One region of the Rothia uropygioeca genome, then DNA from elsewhere that is predicted to be linked to it. Evidence: predicted binding sites of a transcription regulator. Region 1 holds the regulator's gene; the other holds the start of a gene.
What was found. Region 1 encodes HrcA, which represses chaperone genes, less so after heat shock. Its sites were predicted from a motif close to TTNGCACTCGNNNNNNNCGAGTGCNAA; they were not measured.
Positions count from the first base shown of each region.

Region 2: groES (co-chaperone GroES) is a predicted target of HrcA. The motif match lies at 3,526-3,552, and genes of this name have one in related genera.

Region 1 covers NZ_NOIR01000002.1:252,032-260,817, forward strand. The annotation lists gene lepA (translation elongation factor 4) at 1-653, shown strand, start outside; gene hemW (radical SAM family heme chaperone HemW) at 650-1,876, shown strand; gene EWR20_RS05405 (DUF4870 domain-containing protein) at 1,893-2,312, opposite strand; gene EWR20_RS05410 (DUF3097 family protein) at 2,462-3,328, opposite strand; gene hrcA (heat-inducible transcriptional repressor HrcA) at 3,537-4,550, shown strand; gene dnaJ (molecular chaperone DnaJ) at 4,618-5,748, shown strand; gene EWR20_RS05425 (16S rRNA (uracil(1498)-N(3))-methyltransferase) at 5,758-6,525, shown strand; gene EWR20_RS05430 (GerMN domain-containing protein) at 6,532-7,449, opposite strand; gene EWR20_RS05435 (PhoH family protein) at 7,682-8,725, shown strand; gene ybeY (rRNA maturation RNase YbeY) at 8,773-8,786, shown strand, end outside.
Region 2 covers NZ_NOIR01000002.1:801,052-809,837, forward strand. The annotation lists gene EWR20_RS07865 (acyltransferase family protein) at 1-799, opposite strand, end outside; gene groL (chaperonin GroEL) at 1,448-3,034, opposite strand; gene groES (co-chaperone GroES) at 3,088-3,384, opposite strand; gene EWR20_RS07880 (THUMP-like domain-containing protein) at 3,618-4,892, shown strand; gene EWR20_RS07885 (glutamate--cysteine ligase) at 5,013-6,167, shown strand; gene tsaD (tRNA (adenosine(37)-N6)-threonylcarbamoyltransferase complex transferase subunit TsaD) at 6,179-7,315, opposite strand; gene rimI (ribosomal protein S18-alanine N-acetyltransferase) at 7,312-7,872, opposite strand; gene tsaB (tRNA (adenosine(37)-N6)-threonylcarbamoyltransferase complex dimerization subunit type 1 TsaB) at 7,869-8,600, opposite strand; gene tsaE (tRNA (adenosine(37)-N6)-threonylcarbamoyltransferase complex ATPase subunit type 1 TsaE) at 8,625-8,786, opposite strand, start outside.

The DNA.
Region 1 (8,786 bases):
GCGAATTCCCCGAAGGGAAGCTGGAGACCATCGCGGAGCCCATGGTCGCGATCACGATCATTTCCCCGAGCGAGTTCGTCGGCGCCATCATGGAATTGTGTCAATCCAGGCGCGGACAGATCGGCGGAATGGACTATCTGTCACAGGAACGTGTGGAACTGCGCTACCGATTGCCCCTCGCCGAAATTGTGTTCGACTTCTTTGACCACCTCAAGTCTCGGACCCGTGGCTACGCTTCCCTGGACTGGAAGTTGGACGGTCAGCAGGAATCGGATCTGGTGAAGGTGGACATTCTTCTCCAAGGCGAGCGTGTTGACGCATTTTCGGCGATTACTCACCGGGACAAGGCCTATTCCTACGGCGTCTCCATGGCCTCAAAGCTCAAGGAACTCATTCCCAGGCAACAGTTCGAGGTTCCGATTCAGGCGGCCATCGGGTCGCGCATCATCGCCCGAGAAAACATCCGGGCCATCCGCAAGGACGTTTTGTCCAAGTGCTACGGCGGTGACATTTCCCGCAAACGGAAATTGCTGGAAAAGCAGAAGGAAGGCAAGAAACGCATGAAGACGATCGGTCGCGTGGAAGTGCCCCAAGAAGCCTTCGTCGCAGCCCTTAGCTCCTCCGATGAGGCCAAGGACAAACCGAAAAAGTGAGTCCTGCTCAGCCAACTGGCGATCCGGCCCCTCGCGACGGCCTCCTGCCGCCGTCCGTCCTGCGGCAAGCCGAAGGACGAACGTTGAGCCTCTACGTCCATGTGCCGTATTGTTCCGTCCGCTGTGGATACTGCGATTTCAATACCTATGCCAAAGAAGACTTCGGCGAAGGCGTGGGCCGCCTGACATATGCGAAAGACGCTCTGCGCGAGCTGCATTTTGCTCGCGAAGTTCTGCAGGCCTCGGGTGTGAAGAAGCGCCCTCTTCACTCCGTATTTTTCGGCGGGGGCACCCCAACGCGTATTCCGACTGACGATCTGGTTGAGATCCTCCGAACTGCCGTCGAGACGTTCGGTTTGGTACCTGGAGCCGAAGTCACTACGGAAGCGAATCCGGATTCGGTCGAGCGGGAAGACCTCGTTGCCCTCAAGCAAGCGGGTTTCACGCGAGTTTCCTTCGGGATGCAGTCGGCGGTTCCTCGTGTTCTCGAGGTCCTGGACCGAACCCATGAGCCGTCCAACGTGCCCAAGGTAGTTCGCTGGGCCCGTGAAATAGGCTTGGAAGTATCCGTGGATCTGATCTCGGGCGCCCCCGGAGAGACGCTCGAGGAATGGCAGACTTCCGTCAAATCCGCGATCAGCTACGAACCGGACCACATTTCCGCGTACTCCCTGATCGTTGAGCCTGGCACCAAGTTGGCGGCACAGATCGCCCGGGGCGTTTACACGGCAGTCGACGATGACCAACAAGCCGATATGTATCTCTTGGCCAGCCGCCTATTCGAAGAAGCCGGATACGGGTGGTACGAAGTGTCGAATTGGTCTCGAACCGTCGAAACACGCTCCAGTCACAACCTGGCCTATTGGCACAATCAGGACTGGTGGGGGATCGGCCCGGGAGCGCATTCCCACGTCAACGGGACGCGCTGGTGGAATGTGAAACACCCACTGCCTTACGCGCAACGAGTACGAGCCCAAGATTCACCGGCGGCGGCTCGGGAGATCCTCGACGACGACACTCGCTATATGGAAAACGTGATGTTGGCGGCGAGAATCCGCGACGGATTGCCGTTGTCGAGTTTGAGGCCAGACGGTCGTGAAAGAACGTCGTGGCTGGCAGATCAAGGACTCATCGACCAGGCAGCCCTCGACGACGGCACCGTACTTCTGACGCTCCAAGGACGTCTGCTGGGCGACGCGGTCGTGCGTGATCTGACGGCCTGAAAATAGTCGATGGCGTTCAGCGCCGCCGGCGGCGGGAGAACCAGTCGAAGGCGCGCGTGTTGTAGTGATACTGGTACGGATTGCCCCGGTTTACCTTGATGCCCGCAATGAGCGAGGAAACCGCCAGATAAACCCATACAGCCGCCGCGATCAGCCCAAATATCCAGCCGATCCCGGGAACGACCGAGAGCGCGACGCTCACCACGACAACCACCGACGGCAGCAATGTGAAATTCAAGGCCTCGCGAGCCTCTTGAGCGGTGAAGCGGCCACGTGCCCGCAAGGTTGCGTAGATGATAGCGGCCGGAACGCATCCTACGACACCGCCGAAGTGGGCCATCGTGGCCATCGAGCGATCGTCTTTGACGCTGAGAGGCTCCGGAGTCGCGGACACACCTTCGAACGGGGGTTTCTTATCGGTGGAAGTGGTCGTCAAAACCTCGCCTTTTCTTTCGGGCAGACATGAAAGCGTCAAGGACGCGATTCCAAATATTACCGATTAGTTGAGCCAAACGGGTACGTACTTACCGCCACATTGCCACGGATTGCGGTTCGGTGCCAAGGCTCTGGGGCTGGGGCAGTCGATTACGGGGCCCCGGGCGTCGCCGTCAGAAAATCGATGATGTGTTCAACCGGGCCCAGAATTCCCGGGTCCAAGCCCGCGTAGGTGGTGACGCTGGCAAGGATCTTCTTCCACGCCGCCGCACGCTGTGCAGGCGTTTCGTGAGGCCAACCGATTCTCTGGAGAATCCCGGTTTTCCAGTCTTCCCCGCGAGGAACCTGCGGCCATTCGCGGAGCCCCACGGCTTTCGGTTTCACGGACTCCCATACGTCCACATACGGATGACCGACAAACAATACGTTGCCTCGGGCACCCGGCACCTTCATGGCCTGCTCGGCAAGTCTTGATTCTTTGCTGCCCGTAACCAAATGGTCCGCGAGGATTCCCAACCTCCGCTCGGGACCGGGCTCGAATTCTCGAATGATTTCGGAGACATGGTCTAGGCCGTGCATGGGCTCGACAACGATACCCTCGATGCGCAGGTCATCTCCCCATACCTTCTCGATCAACTCCGCGTCGTGCAGACCTTCGACCAGCATTCGCGATGCCCGCGCTTTTCTTGCCTTGGCTCCCGGGACTGCGAGCGAACCCGAACGCGTGCGTTGCGGCTTCGATGGCGTTCGCGCACGGGGAGGCACGAGGCGCACGGGCTCGCCTTCGTACAAGAATCCATGCCCCAGAGGAAAAGCCCGGACAGCTCCGTGGCGGTCTTCGAGCCCGACCACGCGTTGGCCGCCGATCGACTGCAAGCTCACCGCCGCGCCTACCCAGCCGGATTGGACCTCCTCGATGACCATGTCCTTTCGGACTTCAAGGTCCCGGGGCTCAGGCGGCTGGTTACTCAATCCGGCGCTGCCCAGTTCCTGCGGGCCCCATCCGTAGCGATCCATGCAACTTCCTGTCCTGTGGTCCAAAAATTTCCAAGAGCGGGCGCGCGGCCCGTCGCCAATATAGCCTCTCCGCCGAGAGCTGAGCATCCGGCGGCGCGTTTTTCGACAGCGGGCATGCGGCGTAGACTTAGCAGTCGGACCGGGGGAGTGCCAATGGGCTCCCGCCACGAAGCATCTACAGTCAGGATTTTGCGAGGAGGGCGAGACCGTGAACAAGCCACGCCGGCTCGATGTCCTGAGCGCGATCGTCGAGGACTACGTGCACTCGCGCGAGCCCGTCGGTTCAAAAGCCTTGGTCGACCGGCACAAACTCGGTGTCTCCAGCGCAACTGTCCGTAATGACATGGCCGCCCTGGAAGACGCCGGAATGATCATGGCCCCTCACGCGAGCGCCGGCCGGATACCCACGGACAAGGGTTACCGCGCATTCGTGGATCAGATCGCATCGATCAAGCCGCTGTCCGTTGCGGAACGTCGGGCGATCACGAGTTTCCTGGACTCGTCGGACGATGTCGATCAGATGATGGAAAAGACTGTCCGTCTACTGTCCCAATTGACTCGGCAAGTCGCACTTGTTCAGTACCCCACGCGGACCGGGGCGAAAGTCCGGCACCTTGAATTGGTGACCATGGCTCCGCGATTCGTTCTGGTTGTCATGATCACGACTCGCGGGGGAGTCGGCCAGCGCGTCGTCGAGATCCCTAAGGAACTCTCGGAAGAGACGTTGACGGGGATTCGTCGCGGTTTCCTGGACGCGATCCTGGATCGTCCTGTGGGGGATTTGGAGGCTTCGCTGGTGACCGCGGTCGCCGGATGTGAGCCAGCGCATCGTGATTCGGCCAGGATTCTCGCCGGAATGGTGACTATCCTGGGTCGAGGCGAACAGGAAGAACGCCTGCTCATGGCGGGTACTTCTTATCTCGCGGAGTCCACGGACGACTTCAACCGCAGCATCGCGCCTATCCTCGACGTATTGGAAGAGCAAGTCGTCATGTTGCGTTTGCTTTCCGAAATCGGCGAGGACGCCAGGGGCGTCTCCGTCCGGATCGGGCGGGAGAATTCGGACACTCCGTTATCGGATGCGTCCGTGATTGCGACGGGGTACGGGCCGCAACTCGCCTCGAAAGTGGGCATCGTCGGGCCGACACGAATGGATTATCCAGGGACCATGTCCGCGGTGAGGGCCGTCGCGCGGTACCTCTCCCGCATCTTGAACGAATAAATCCGCGCGCACAGCCGTTGACGAATTGGAACCCACGCGGTTTCCGACCGCAGATCAAGGAACATCAGTGAGCGACCACTACCAGACTCTCGGCGTCTCGCGAGACGCCAGTCCAGAAGAAATCAAGAAAGCGTACCGCAAGAAGGCGCGCACCTTGCATCCGGATGTGAATCCTTCGCCCGAGGCGGCAGAAGAATTCAAGCGCGTCTCCCACGCCCACGACATCCTCTCGGACCCGGACAAACGCCGCGTCTATGACACCACGGGGAACGAGAACGGCAATAACACCGGTTATGGCGGTGGCTTCCCCGGCAGCGGGTTCGGTTTCTCGGATATCTTCGAAACGTTCTTCCAAGGCGCCGGCGGACCACGGGGCCCGGAGAGCCGTGTGCGTCAAGGCCAGGATGCCCTCATCAACGTACGGGTCAACCTGCGGGACGCCGTATTCGGAACAGAAAAAGAAGTCACCGTGGATACCGCCGTGACTTGCTCCCTGTGCGAGGGTCAAGGAACCGAGAAGGGAACCGAGCCCGAAACCTGCGACGTCTGCCACGGGCAAGGTCATATTCAGCGTCAGGTCCAGTCCATTCTCGGGAATGTCGTCACCACGGCCGAGTGCCCGAGTTGCCGAGGCTTCGGCACGGTCATCAAGCACCCGTGCCCCGAATGTTACGGCGAGGGCCGTGTGCGTCAGCGCAAGCCGCTGACACTCAAGATCCCGGCGGGTGTTTCGACCGGTACGCGAATTCGACTCAGCGGCGAAGGCGAAGCCGGAACCGGCGGTGGACCGAACGGGGACCTCTACGTCGAGCTTCGCGTGAACCCGGACGAAACCTTTACGCGTGAAGGGGACGATCTCCACGCGACCATGACGGTGCCCATGACTGCAGCAGCGTTGGGCACCACCATCAACCTCGAAACTTTTGACGGTACGCAGGAAGTCACGGTCAAGCCCGGAACCCAGACGGGCCAGACGACCACGCTTCGCGACCTGGGCGTCACCAAGCTCCGCGGCACCGGACGCGGCAACATCGTTGTTCATTTCGAGGTCGAAACACCTTCGAAGATCAACGACGAGCAGCGCGAGCTGTTGCGCAAGCTTGCCGAGCTCCGGGGAGAGGACGACGTCGTCGGCGAAACGATGCAGAACACGGGACACGGATTTTTCTCGCGCTTGCGGGATAGGTTCCAGGACTGACCGGCTTCCATGACGCACCCCGTTTTCTACGTCGAACCGCAACACATCGAATCCTTGGCAGCCGGGGAAACTTATGAATTGGTGGGATCGGAAGGGCACCACGCGAAGACCGTGAAACGACTCGGCGTGGGAGAACCTCTCGACCTGGTTGATGGACGCGGTCATCGCGTCGGCGGTGTCGTCACAGAAATCATTCCGGATGGTCTGGCCGTGTCCGTCGAGTCGGGGCCGTTGCAAGACCCCTCCAGTTCGGTCGTGTTGATCCAGGCACTTGCCAAAGGTGACCGCGACCTCATGGCGGTCGAAATGGCCACCGAACTGGGCGCCAGCGCGATCTTCCCGTGGCAGGCCGAGCGAAGCATTGTGCGGTGGAAAGCAGACCGTGCAGCGAAAGCTCACGCGAAATGGGGCAAAACGGTTTCGGCGGCGGCCAAGCAGGCCAGGCGCTCTTTGGTCCCTCACGTCGGTGAATTGTTGTCCACCTCCCAGGTCTCCCGGCTCATGGAACCGGGGGACCGGATGGTCGTCCTTCATGAGGAAGCCGCGGTGAGCCTCGTGGACTACCTTGGTTCGGTCCAGAGGACGAATAATGATGCCGGTTCGGGCCGCATCTTCGTAGTCGTCGGTCCGGAAGGCGGGATATCCCCTCACGAGGTCCAGACTCTCGAGGAGGCAGGGGCTCAGTGCGCGGTTCTGGGCACGGATGTGCTGAGGAGCTCGACGGCGGGGGCAGCGGCGATCGCGGTCATCAACGCGATGATCGGGCCCTGGCGATGAGAGGGCCTAGTCTCTGATCTTGAACTGGTGGTCATCGTAGAGGCTGACATCCTGGTCGGATACCGCCAGCCCCGGGTCTCGAAGATCCTTTGTGCGGATATAGATACGGATTGTGTAGTCGCCAGGGGACAGTGTTTTGCTGAATTGAATCTCCTGGAGACCGGACTCGCTGCCGGAGAGTTCTTCGTTGCCGGACGCTACTTCAGAACCGTTCTTGCGGATGTCCCAGTACACCCTTGAAGCCACATTGGTGGCTACCATTTTGACGCTGAGGTTCGATGTTGACACCACGTCCTGTTCGGGGTCGATGATCCAAAGAGGCGCTGCGACGGCGTCGTCACGGACCATCGGCTGTCCAAGCGTCTGCTGCCCGAAGCGGTACCCTCGGTGGCCATCGACCAGGATGATGACCTTCATGGTCGGTCCCGCATTGGCTATGCCGCCCGCAGCCGCGGCGGCAGTCGCCGTGTAAATCAGTTGTTGGACCGCGAGATTTGCTTCGTCGCCGGACAGCGAATGGTCAAAGATGTCGGAGGAAACGTTGAGCGTCAACGTGCCGTCCGTAGACATCGACGATCCTACGGACTTCGCGGGCTTCCACGGATTGTGATAGTCCGGGTCGCTGGGATGGACTCTCGTCAGCATGGACACCGCGGTCGCCACCACGTCGCCCGCCGATGCGGCGTCGTCCGCTTGGTAATCCCTGTACTCGCGGTACAGGTAAGAAGATTTACCGGTATTGCCGAGCCAGTACAGCGGAACCTTCCGGTCAGATTGTGACGGCGAGGAGGTCGGCGTGGGAGATTCTTCGGATTCGCTTGCCTTATTGGCGGCATCCAGCAGACCACAGCCACTGAGCACACTGGGAAGAACGCACAAGACCACGACCGCTCCCGCGACCGGGCGCCACGTGCGTGAGATCATGTTCTGAGTCCTCCAGGTCAGTTCGCGCCATGACGGCCTTGCGTTCCGTGCACCCAGTCTAAAGCGTTGACGTGAGTTTCGACTCCCTGAGGCGTCAGTGACATGGGCTTCGCTCGCATTCGGCAGAATCTCGTGGTGCGCTCGCGACAACAACGGTAGTCTTGGACAATAACTGGGTCCTCTGGAACATAGGGGTCCAACGCCCCTTGAAGGAGAGGTAATTCCGCATTTGATGACCGCATCCACGCCTGGTCTTTCACGTCCGTTGTCCGTTTCGAGGACATACACATTTCGAAGCCGCGAGTCCATGGTCGAAGTCCTTGGGCCGCAGGATTCGTCATTGCTCATCATCGAGCAGGCGTTCTCGGATGTTTCCCTAGGTGTCAAAGGGCTCGACGTCGTCGTGACCGGGCCCTCGGCCCAGGTTGATTTGGTCATCAGGCTCTTCGAGGAACTCGAGGTCCTGGCCTCTCAAGACAGCGTCATCAGCGCCGAAGTCGTCAAGCGCTTGGTGGACCTGCTGATCAAGAATATGGCTTCCGCATCTCCGACGATGACGCAGAACATACTTTCGTCTCGCGGCCGGAAAATCAGGCCCAAAACGGTCAACCAGTCCTCATATGTGGAAGCGATCGACAACAACACCGTGATTTTCGGCATCGGGCCGGCCGGTACAGGCAAAACGTACCTCGCCATGGCCAAAGCGGTACAAGCGCTTCAGGCCAAAGAGGTCAACCGCATCATTCTGACCCGCCCCGCCGTAGAAGCGGGGGAGAGCTTGGGGTTTCTTCCGGGCAGCCTCAACGAAAAAATCGATCCGTACCTGCGGCCTTTGTACGACGCACTTCACGACATGATGGACCCCGAATCGATCCCGCGGCTGATGGAGGCCGGAACCATTGAGGTAGCCCCTCTGGCCTACATGCGCGGTCGTACCCTGAACGATGCGTTCGTGATCCTGGACGAGGCTCAGAACACCACGGTCGAGCAAATGAAGATGTTCCTGACTCGTTTGGGGTTCGGCTCCAAGATGGTGGTTACAGGGGATGTGACGCAGGTTGATCTTCCTACCGGATCTGCGTCCGGCCTGCGGCAGGTCCGGAAGATTCTGAACGACATCGAGGAAATACATTTTTCCCAGCTCGAAGCCGTCGACGTCGTGCGACATCAGCTGGTGAGCGACATCGTCACGGCCTACGGGAAATGGGAGGACGAGCAGCAGGTCTCCTCCCAATCACGTGCGGGGCGGCGCCGGTCCGAGGGTGATAGCGAGTGAGCTTCCCCGCCGAGACCGCTGGAGAGCAGAGCCTCCCCTTCGTCGATATCGACAGCCCCGA
Region 2 (8,786 bases), 550 kb from region 1:
TCGCGAGCAACCCGACCCAGTTCAGCACCGCACCCACACCGGTTCTGACGCGGATCCATGGCAGCACGATGGCAACCAGGGACCCCATAGCGAACTCCCAGAGCCGCGCGAACGTGTTGAAGTACGCCGCCGTCTGGTTCGAGTAGGTGTAGTACACCGAGAACCCGAAGGAGATGATGAAGACAACCGCGAAGATGATCGCCAGTATCACCCGTGCCCGAGCTTGGAATTTCCGGACCACCAAGCTGCCGAGCGCAAAGAGCAAAGGCCACATCACAAAGATCTGGCCTTGGATCGACAACGACCAGAAGTGCCGGAACGGCGAGGCCGCGCCGGAATCCGCAGCATAGTAGTCAACCGCATTCGCGATCGAGAACCAGTTCTCGTAATAGAAAATGACCGAGAACGCCTCGTGCATGATCGAGAGCCATCGATCCGGCGAGATGAAAAGACGGGTTGCGATCAGGGAGCCGGCCACGATGATGGCGACCAAGGGCATGATGCGTTTGAAGACGTGAACCCAGTACTTGGTCAGCTCCGACCAGCCGACCTTGACGCCGCGCTCGATCTTTCCGGTAAAGGAAAGGGTCATTAGGAACGCGGAGATCATGAGGAAGACATCGACGCCGCCAGAGACCCGACCGAACCAAATGTGGTAGATCGCCACCAGCAGCACCGCAAAAGCTCGGAGACCCTGGATTTCAGGTCTAAAAGCTCGTTTCTTGCGCGGGCCAGCCTCCGGCGCTTGCGCTTCCTTCACCGGTGAGTCAGGCCCACCTGTCCCGTGCGTATCAGTCATTCAAGATCCTGTGTCAGCCTCGGATGAGGCGATATCTCGTTCAATTCGTGTGATGCGAAGCGCTCCGGAGATCGCTCCCAGGGAGTCCATTACCCTCGGTCGGACATTCGGTGTTCATAATAGGCGCCTGTGGAGGAAACTTAGCGAATCAGCGATGGCCAACTCACCAGCAAACCTTTCAGCGTGTTGGTGGGCAATGCTCAGCGAGCGCATCGGCCCAAGACGGAACTCCTGGATTCCCGGTGTAGTTTATTTTTGAATATTCGCGTGCCGCCACAATGTTGACGAATGCTACATCGACATATGACGTTTAACACGCGTCTGACGAACGACTGTTCACCGCATGTTCCTTTTCTTGATTCGGACTCTTGTCGGCATAGTTCTGGACGGCGCTGACGGACGTTGCCGTCAGCTGATTGTCGTCGACGCAAGTGTAATCGTTGCCGACCGCGGGCGAGCAAATGCCGGGGTGACGAGATCGTTCACGGCCATCATCCCAAGCCCTGGGGCTTTCCGGCTTCGGTCCTGCGGATGAGACCGCGGCGGTCCCGTCGCATCTCATACTCCCCTAGGTCGACGCATCGATACATCAAAAAACGTCCCCGCCACTAAAACGTGGCGGGGACGAATGAATCGCACGAACGAGTGCTAGTCCTCGTCCTCCTCGGGTTTGTCGACAACCAACGTCTCAGTGGTCAGGACCAGTGAGGCGATGGATGCCGCATTCTCGAGCGCTGATCGGGTGACCTTGACCGGATCGATGACTCCGGCCTTGATGAGATCCTCGTATTCGCCGGTCGCGGCGTTGTAGCCTTGGCCAGGCTCGAGGTCACGGATGCGGGAGGCCACAACGTAGCCATCCGCTCCTGCGTTGTCCGCAATCCAGCGCAACGGCTGCACCAAGGAACGACGGACGATATCGACCGCAGTCCGAGCATCCTCGGACTGCAACCCCAGGTCGGCGTCGAGTGCCTTGGACGCGTGAACCAAAGCGGAACCGCCACCTGCGACGATGCCTTCTTCGAGCGCAGCACGAGTCGAGGACACGGCGTCCTCGATGCGGTGCTTGCGTTCCTTGGCCTCGACCTCAGTGGCTGCTCCGACCTTGATGACCGAGACGCCGCCGGCAAGCTTGGCCAGACGCTCCTTGAGCTTCTCGCGATCCCACTCGGAGTCGACGCGCTCGATCTCGGAACGCAGCTGAGCGACCCGCTCGGCAACATCCTCGGCAGATCCGCTGCCGTCGACGATCGTCGTGTTGTCCTTGGTGACGGTCACGCGGCGGGCGTTACCCAGCTGTTCGAGGGACACGGAGTCCAGAGAGATGCCGAGTTCGCTGGTGATGACCTCGCCACCGGTCAGGACAGCCAGGTCCTGCATGATCGCCTTGCGACGGTCACCGAAGCCCGGGGCCTTGAGCGCAACAACATTCAGGTTGCCGCGCAACTTGTTGACCACCAGCGTGGACAATGCTTCACCGTCGACGTCCTCGGCGATGATCGTCAGCGGCTTCTTGGCCTGAACGACCTTTTCCAGCAAGGGCATGAGGTCGGCGATCGCCGAGATCTTCCCTTGGTAGATCAGAATGGCCGAGTCCTCGAGAACCGCTTCCTGCCGCTCCGCGTCGGTGACGAAGGAGGGCGAGAGATAGCCCTTGTCGAACTGCATGCCTTCAGTGACGGACAGCTCGATTTCGGTCGAGGAGCCGTCTTCGATGGTGATGACGCCGTCCTTGCCGACCTTCTCAAAGGCTTCGGCGAGGAGCTCGCCGATCTGCGGAGACTGAGCCGAGATGGCCGCTACTTGAGCGACTTCTTGGCCTTCGATCTCGCGGGCGTTCTCGCGGAGACGCTCGGAGACCGCTTTGACCGCCGCTTCGATACCGGTCCGGATCTCGCTCGGTGCAGCCCCGGCTGCAACGTTTCTCAGACCCTCATTCACAAAGGCCTGGGCCAAAACGGTAGCCGTCGTGGTGCCGTCACCGGCAACATCATTGGTTTTGGTGGCGACTTCCTTGGCCAGCTGTGCGCCAAGGTTCTCATACGGGTCATCGAGCTCGATCTCGCGAGCAATGGTCACGCCGTCGTTGGTGATTGTGGGAGCGCCCCACTGCTTGTCCAGAACGACGTTGCGACCACGCGGGCCGAGAGTCACCTTGACCGTGTTGGCGAGCTTGTCCACACCGGCCATGAGGGCCTTGCGGGCTGCATCGTTGAATTCCAACTGCTTTGCCATGAACTACATGACTCCTTACACAGGTCTAGAAAAAGTGCGGGATTGTCGAGTTGTTACTTCTCGACAACGGCCAGCACGTCACGTGCCGAAAGCACGAGGAATTCCTCGCCCGAGTACTTGACCTCGGTTCCGCCGTACTTGGAGTAGATGACGACGTCGCCTTCCTGAACGTCGACGGGAACACGGTTGCCCTTGTCGTCAACGCGGCCGGGGCCAACGGCCACGACCTTGCCCTCCTGGGGCTTTTCCTTGGCGGTATCCGGGATGACCAGGCCGGATGCGGTGGTCTGCTCAGCCTCGACGGGCTGAACGACAATACGGTCCTCGAGAGGCTTGATGGAGACGGACATGAGTGACCTTCTTCCTTGGATGGATCAATTCTTGGCGTGAGCCGTGAGGGGCGTGCCAACCGTCGTCGCGGTGCCGATTGAGCGCCAGGCCCATTTAGCGCCCTGAGTCCCAGAGTGCTAAAGACGACTCTATTCGGAGGGTTAGCAGAGGGTCAAGGCGAGTGCCAGGTTTCGCCCACAGCGGGAAGAAAGTGTCACGTCGGCCGTCCACAAGCCCCCGGTAGGGTGGTCCCGTGACGCATTTATTCACTTCCGAGGAGCTCAAGGCCCTCGATGCGCTGGAGTACAGGGAAGAGAACGCATTGGCGCTCTCCACGGCTCTGCGCAAACAAGGTTTTCCCCCCGATAGGGCCTCCGCACTCCTGACCCAAGCCAAACTCCGAGCGCAGGCGCGACTGAAATTCGGCCAGGAAGCCGAACGAATGCTGTTCACCAGGCCCGGACTCGAACAAGCTACTCGCACCAGCGTCGCCCAGTGGCACGCACGCCGGTTCCAACGAGCGGGCATCGATTCGGTCGCCGATCTGGGATGCGGAATCGGGTCCGACTCCGCGGCATTCCTGCGCGCCGGTCTGTCCGTTCTATCCTATGAAATCGATCCTGACACCGCGTCTGTGGCCCGCCACAACCTGTCGATACATGCCAAGTCCGAGGTGCGCACCGAAGACGTCACGAGTATCGACGCCACGGCCTTGCACACGGTCGATGGGGAACCGATCCGTGCGCTATGGCTCGATCCTGCCCGACGCGAGACGGAACAAGGTCGCGTCAGCCGACTCTTCGACCCTGAGGCCTTTGCCCCGCCGTTCTCCCAGATCGAACGCTGGGCGTCGACCGGCATCGCGATGGGGGTCAAGATGGGTCCGGGAATGGAGCACGCCGACATACCGGGCCATGCCGAGGCGGAGTGGGTCAGTTGCGGCGGAGACGTTGTCGAGCTGATCCTTTGGTTCAACGGGTTGGCTCGCCCTGGTGTCAGGCGGTCGGCCACGGTTCTGGACTCCGACCCTTTGGAGCCGCACGTGATCGCGCATTTCTCCTCCGGGTCGGAATTCGGCCACGACGTCGACGGGTCATTGTCCGAACCTCGTACAGGCCCTCCTGCGGCGTACCTCTATGAGCCTGACGGAGCCGTGATCCGCGCGGGACTCATCGATCAGCTGGCCTCCACCGTCGAGGGTCATTTTTTGGACCCGCGGATCGCTTATTTCACGTCCGAGCAGGGGCTCAATATTCCCGGAGCAACGTGTTGGGCCGTCGAGGAGGATCTGCCGATGGGGGCCAAGACGTTGAAGAAGTGGGTCCGAGATCACGGGGTCACAGGGCTGACGATCAAGAAGCGAGGGGTCGACGTTGTACCCGAAACTCTGCGGGGCCAATTGCTGACTGGTCCCAAGCGCGGCAAGAAGACGTCCACGGGCCGGCACGCAACTCTGATCCTGACTCGCTGGGAGTCCCAGGAAACTGAGCAACGCGCCGCGTTCGTCGTCCGCCGAATGAGCCGCTGACCGTCTCCACGCTCCAGGACACGACTTCCTTGTGAACTCGCGTGTCGCCGACGACCGAATGCTCGGTTTCCGCATCTGACGCCCGGCTAAGATGAACTGACCCAAACCGGGAGGACGCACATGATCCCCTTTTCAAGCTCCGAACAGTCGAGCCTCGGCGTCGAGTGGGAAATCGCTCTCGCCGACCGTGAATCAGGCGACCTCGTCTCGGCCGCCGCAGAGATCCTCGCGGCCCTCGAATCTTCGCACCCTCAATACATAGAGCCTGATGGTTTCTCTCCTCAGATCACTCGGGAGTTCCTGGCCAATACCGTCGAGGCCGTCACCGGTGTATGTGAAAACGTATCGGAAACCATTGATCAGCTCTCGGAGCTCGCAGACGTCATGCGGCAGGAGGCCGACCCGTTGGGCGTGGATTTGTTCTCCGCGGGCACCCATCCTTATGCGAAGTGGACCGAACAGCCAGTCTCGGAGAAGGACCGGTACCAAAAAGTTTTGAACCGTACCCAATACTGGGGACGCCAAATGCTGGTTTACGGAGTACATGTTCATGTCGGTGTCGATTCCCGAAGCAAAGCGCTGCCCGCGGTGAATCAACTCGTCAACTACTATCCGCATCTTTTGGCGCTGTCGGCGAGCTCCCCTTATTGGGCGGGCGTGGACACCGGATACGCCTCACAGCGGGCCATGGTTTTCCAACAGATTCCTACATGCGGTCTCCCGTACCAGTTCGAGGAGTGGACCGAGTACGAGCAGTACATCGATGGTCTCATCGCAACCGGAATGATCGCCGAGGAATCCGAAAATCGTTGGGACATCCGTCCCGTTGCCCGGTACGGCACCGTCGAGATGCGCATCTGCGACGGCCTTGCAACCCTCGAAGAAATCGGCGCCATCACCGCGCTGACCCAATGCATAGTCGAAGAGGTTTCCCGAATAGTCGACGACGGAGGCCGGATCGGCACAATGCCTCGATGGTTTGCCGAGGAGAACAAGTGGAGGGCCTCGCGCTACGGGTTGGATGCCGAGGTCATCACGGACGGAGACGGTACGGTTGCGCCCGTCCGTGAGCACACCGCCGCGTTGGTCGAGAGGTTAGAACCGATTGCCCGAGAACTCGGCTGCGCCAAAGAATTGGCGGGCGTGCATCGAATACTCGAGCGCGGTCCCGGTTATCTGCGTCAACGTCGGGTCTATGAAGAGCACGGGCAACAGTTGCGGGCCGTCGTGCGCGACACGGTCGACCTCACCCGTTACGGTTATCCCGAAACCTGATCGATGAAATTCTAGGACGGTTCCTGAACCCCGGGAACAGAGACGGTCGTGACCTGCATTGAGGGATCGGCCGTAAAGTCCAGACCACTGGGAACGACGCCGCCCATAACCAATCGAGCGCCGAGGGCCGCGACCATTGCCCCGTTGTCGGTACACAGTGAAAGTTGTGGAACCACGAGTCGGATGCCATGGGCAGTACATCTCGCGGCAGCCAATTCCCTGAGCCTCGAGTTCGCGGCGACTCCCCCGCCGAGCAAAAGGGTGTCTATCCCATTCTCGCCACAAGCCAACATGGCCTTGGCCGTGACGACGTCCGCGACGGCTTCTTGGAACGACGCGGCGATGTCGGCGACAGGAAGCCTCCGCCCGTCGGCTTCTATTCCTTCGACAACGCGTGCCACCGCCGTTTTCAAACCGGAAAACGAAAAATCATAACGGTGGCTACCAGGTTTGTCGGGAGTGCCCATGTATTTCGACGCGGTCAGACCCCGGGGGAAAGCGAACGCCTTCGGGTCTCCCCCAGATGCCGCGTGATCAATTGCGGGTCCGCCCGGATACGGGAGACCAAGGATTCGTGCGACCTTGTCGTATGCCTCCCCTGCCGCATCATCCAAAGTTGCCCCAAGCAACGTGACGTCTCGGGAGACATCGGTGACCTTGAGAATCTCGGTGTGACCGCCCGAAACCAACAGTGCGCCCAGACCGGCTGGAAGCTGCCCCGTGACGTCGAACCCATGACCTTCGATTCCGCTGTCCTCGAGAAGTCCGACACCCACATGAGCGACAAGATGGTTGATCGCGTAGAGCGGCTTACCCGTGGCGACGGCGAGCGCTTTTGCGGCGCTGACCCCGACCATGAGGGCCCCGGCCAATCCCGGTCCGCTGGTCACGGCGACGGCGTCGATGTCCTCGAGTCCGATCCCGGCATCATGGAGAGCGGCCTCGAGGGCGGGAGTCATGGCCTCAAGATGAGCGCGCGATGCGATTTCCGGAATAACGCCGCCGAAGCGAACGTGCTCTTCCATCGATGACGAGACGGTGTTGGTCAATAGCCGATGACCTGCAACGATCCCTATACCGGTCTCATCGCACGAGGATTCGATGCCCAGCACGATCGGCTCGGACGCCCGGGCGGGGGTCTTGCTCAATGGGTTGGTCCCTTCTTGTTTAGGTCCCGGGCACCGGTCAAGTCCAAACTCATGATGACGGCGTCGACGCCGCCCTGATAGTAGCCTCGACGCTTGTGAACCTTGTGGTACCCCATGGATCCATAGAGGTTCTGTGCCCGGGGGTTGTCCGCACGGACTTCCAACATCATGGTCTCGGCCCGCATGGCACGCGCCTGATCGTGCATCCGGGTCATGAGCCATCGCCCGATCCCACGGCCCTCGTGATCCGGCAGCACAGCAATGGTTTGAACGTCCCCGGTCTCCGCGATCGCCATCATGCCGGCATATGCAATGACGACTCCGTCTTTTTCGACCACCGTATACCGGCGCGAGGGGTGTCCGATCTCGGCGAGGAACATGTCCACTGGCCAGGCGTCCTCGGGAAAGAGCGCCAGTTCCAGGGCGTGCACGACATCGATATCGTCGATCGTCATAACCCGGGCACGGTATTCGGCAGGAAGTCCGCGCGCATCTATCGCCAGGTCTGTTTCCGGAACGGATACCGCTGGCCGTGGGCCGATGCCGGGTTGGCTCATCGTGTGGCTCGCTTTCGACCGGCGGGCACTTTGGCATCCGATTCCCGCAGATACAGAGGGGAGGTCGTCTCGAGAGCCGCGTTCAAACCCGATCGCAGCGCGGATGCGACCAATAATTCGGCCAATGGCTCGTCTTCCTCATGACCTGTCAAAGCTTCCAGGGCGACGTTGTACAACCCGACGCCCTTGCCCGCGGTAGGCAGATCCGGGTCAAGCTCAGTGGCGTTCCCCACGGTGGGCCCCGAAATTCTTTCGTACCCCGGTTCTGGGGAGAACCGGGAACCAGGGTCGGAGAGACGGTAGACGGCACTGTAGACTTCGCGCCGGCGAGCATCCGTTGCAACCCGGAACTCACGAAAACCTGCAGAACGGGCGTCTCGGAAGGAGCCTTCGGCGATCGCGTCGAGGCTGACAGCGCCTCGAACCGGTACGGCCCACGCCCACGCCATGGTCCGGGCGGTCGTGATTCCTGCGCGAAGCCCAGTGAAGGGCCCTGGTCCGAGGCCCGTCACGATCATTCCGAGGTCTTGTCCGCGCACCCCAGCAGTGTCCAGGAGACGACGGATACCGGGAGCCATCGCCTCCGCATGCGACCGGGTGTCGTGGGTACGGAAACTACCGAGGGTTTCGAGCGGGCCCACGTACGGCTCGCCGCCGGCAGCGTGGTCGTCGACTTCGATGAGGGCGCCGCTGGCTATGGATGATGTATCGCAACCAAGTATGAGCACGCCATACAGTCTAATGCTCGCCCCTTACTTCTCAGCCGCGCCCCGGAACTTGCGGGCCAATTGATCCACTTCCGCCGCTCCCCAACGCTGACCGGTGAAAGTGATCTTGGCCCGCCGCGGGTCGAGGTCTTCTTCCTCACCTTCGATCATGGGGGCGTCATCGCCGAGTGACCTTTCCAAGGTGAT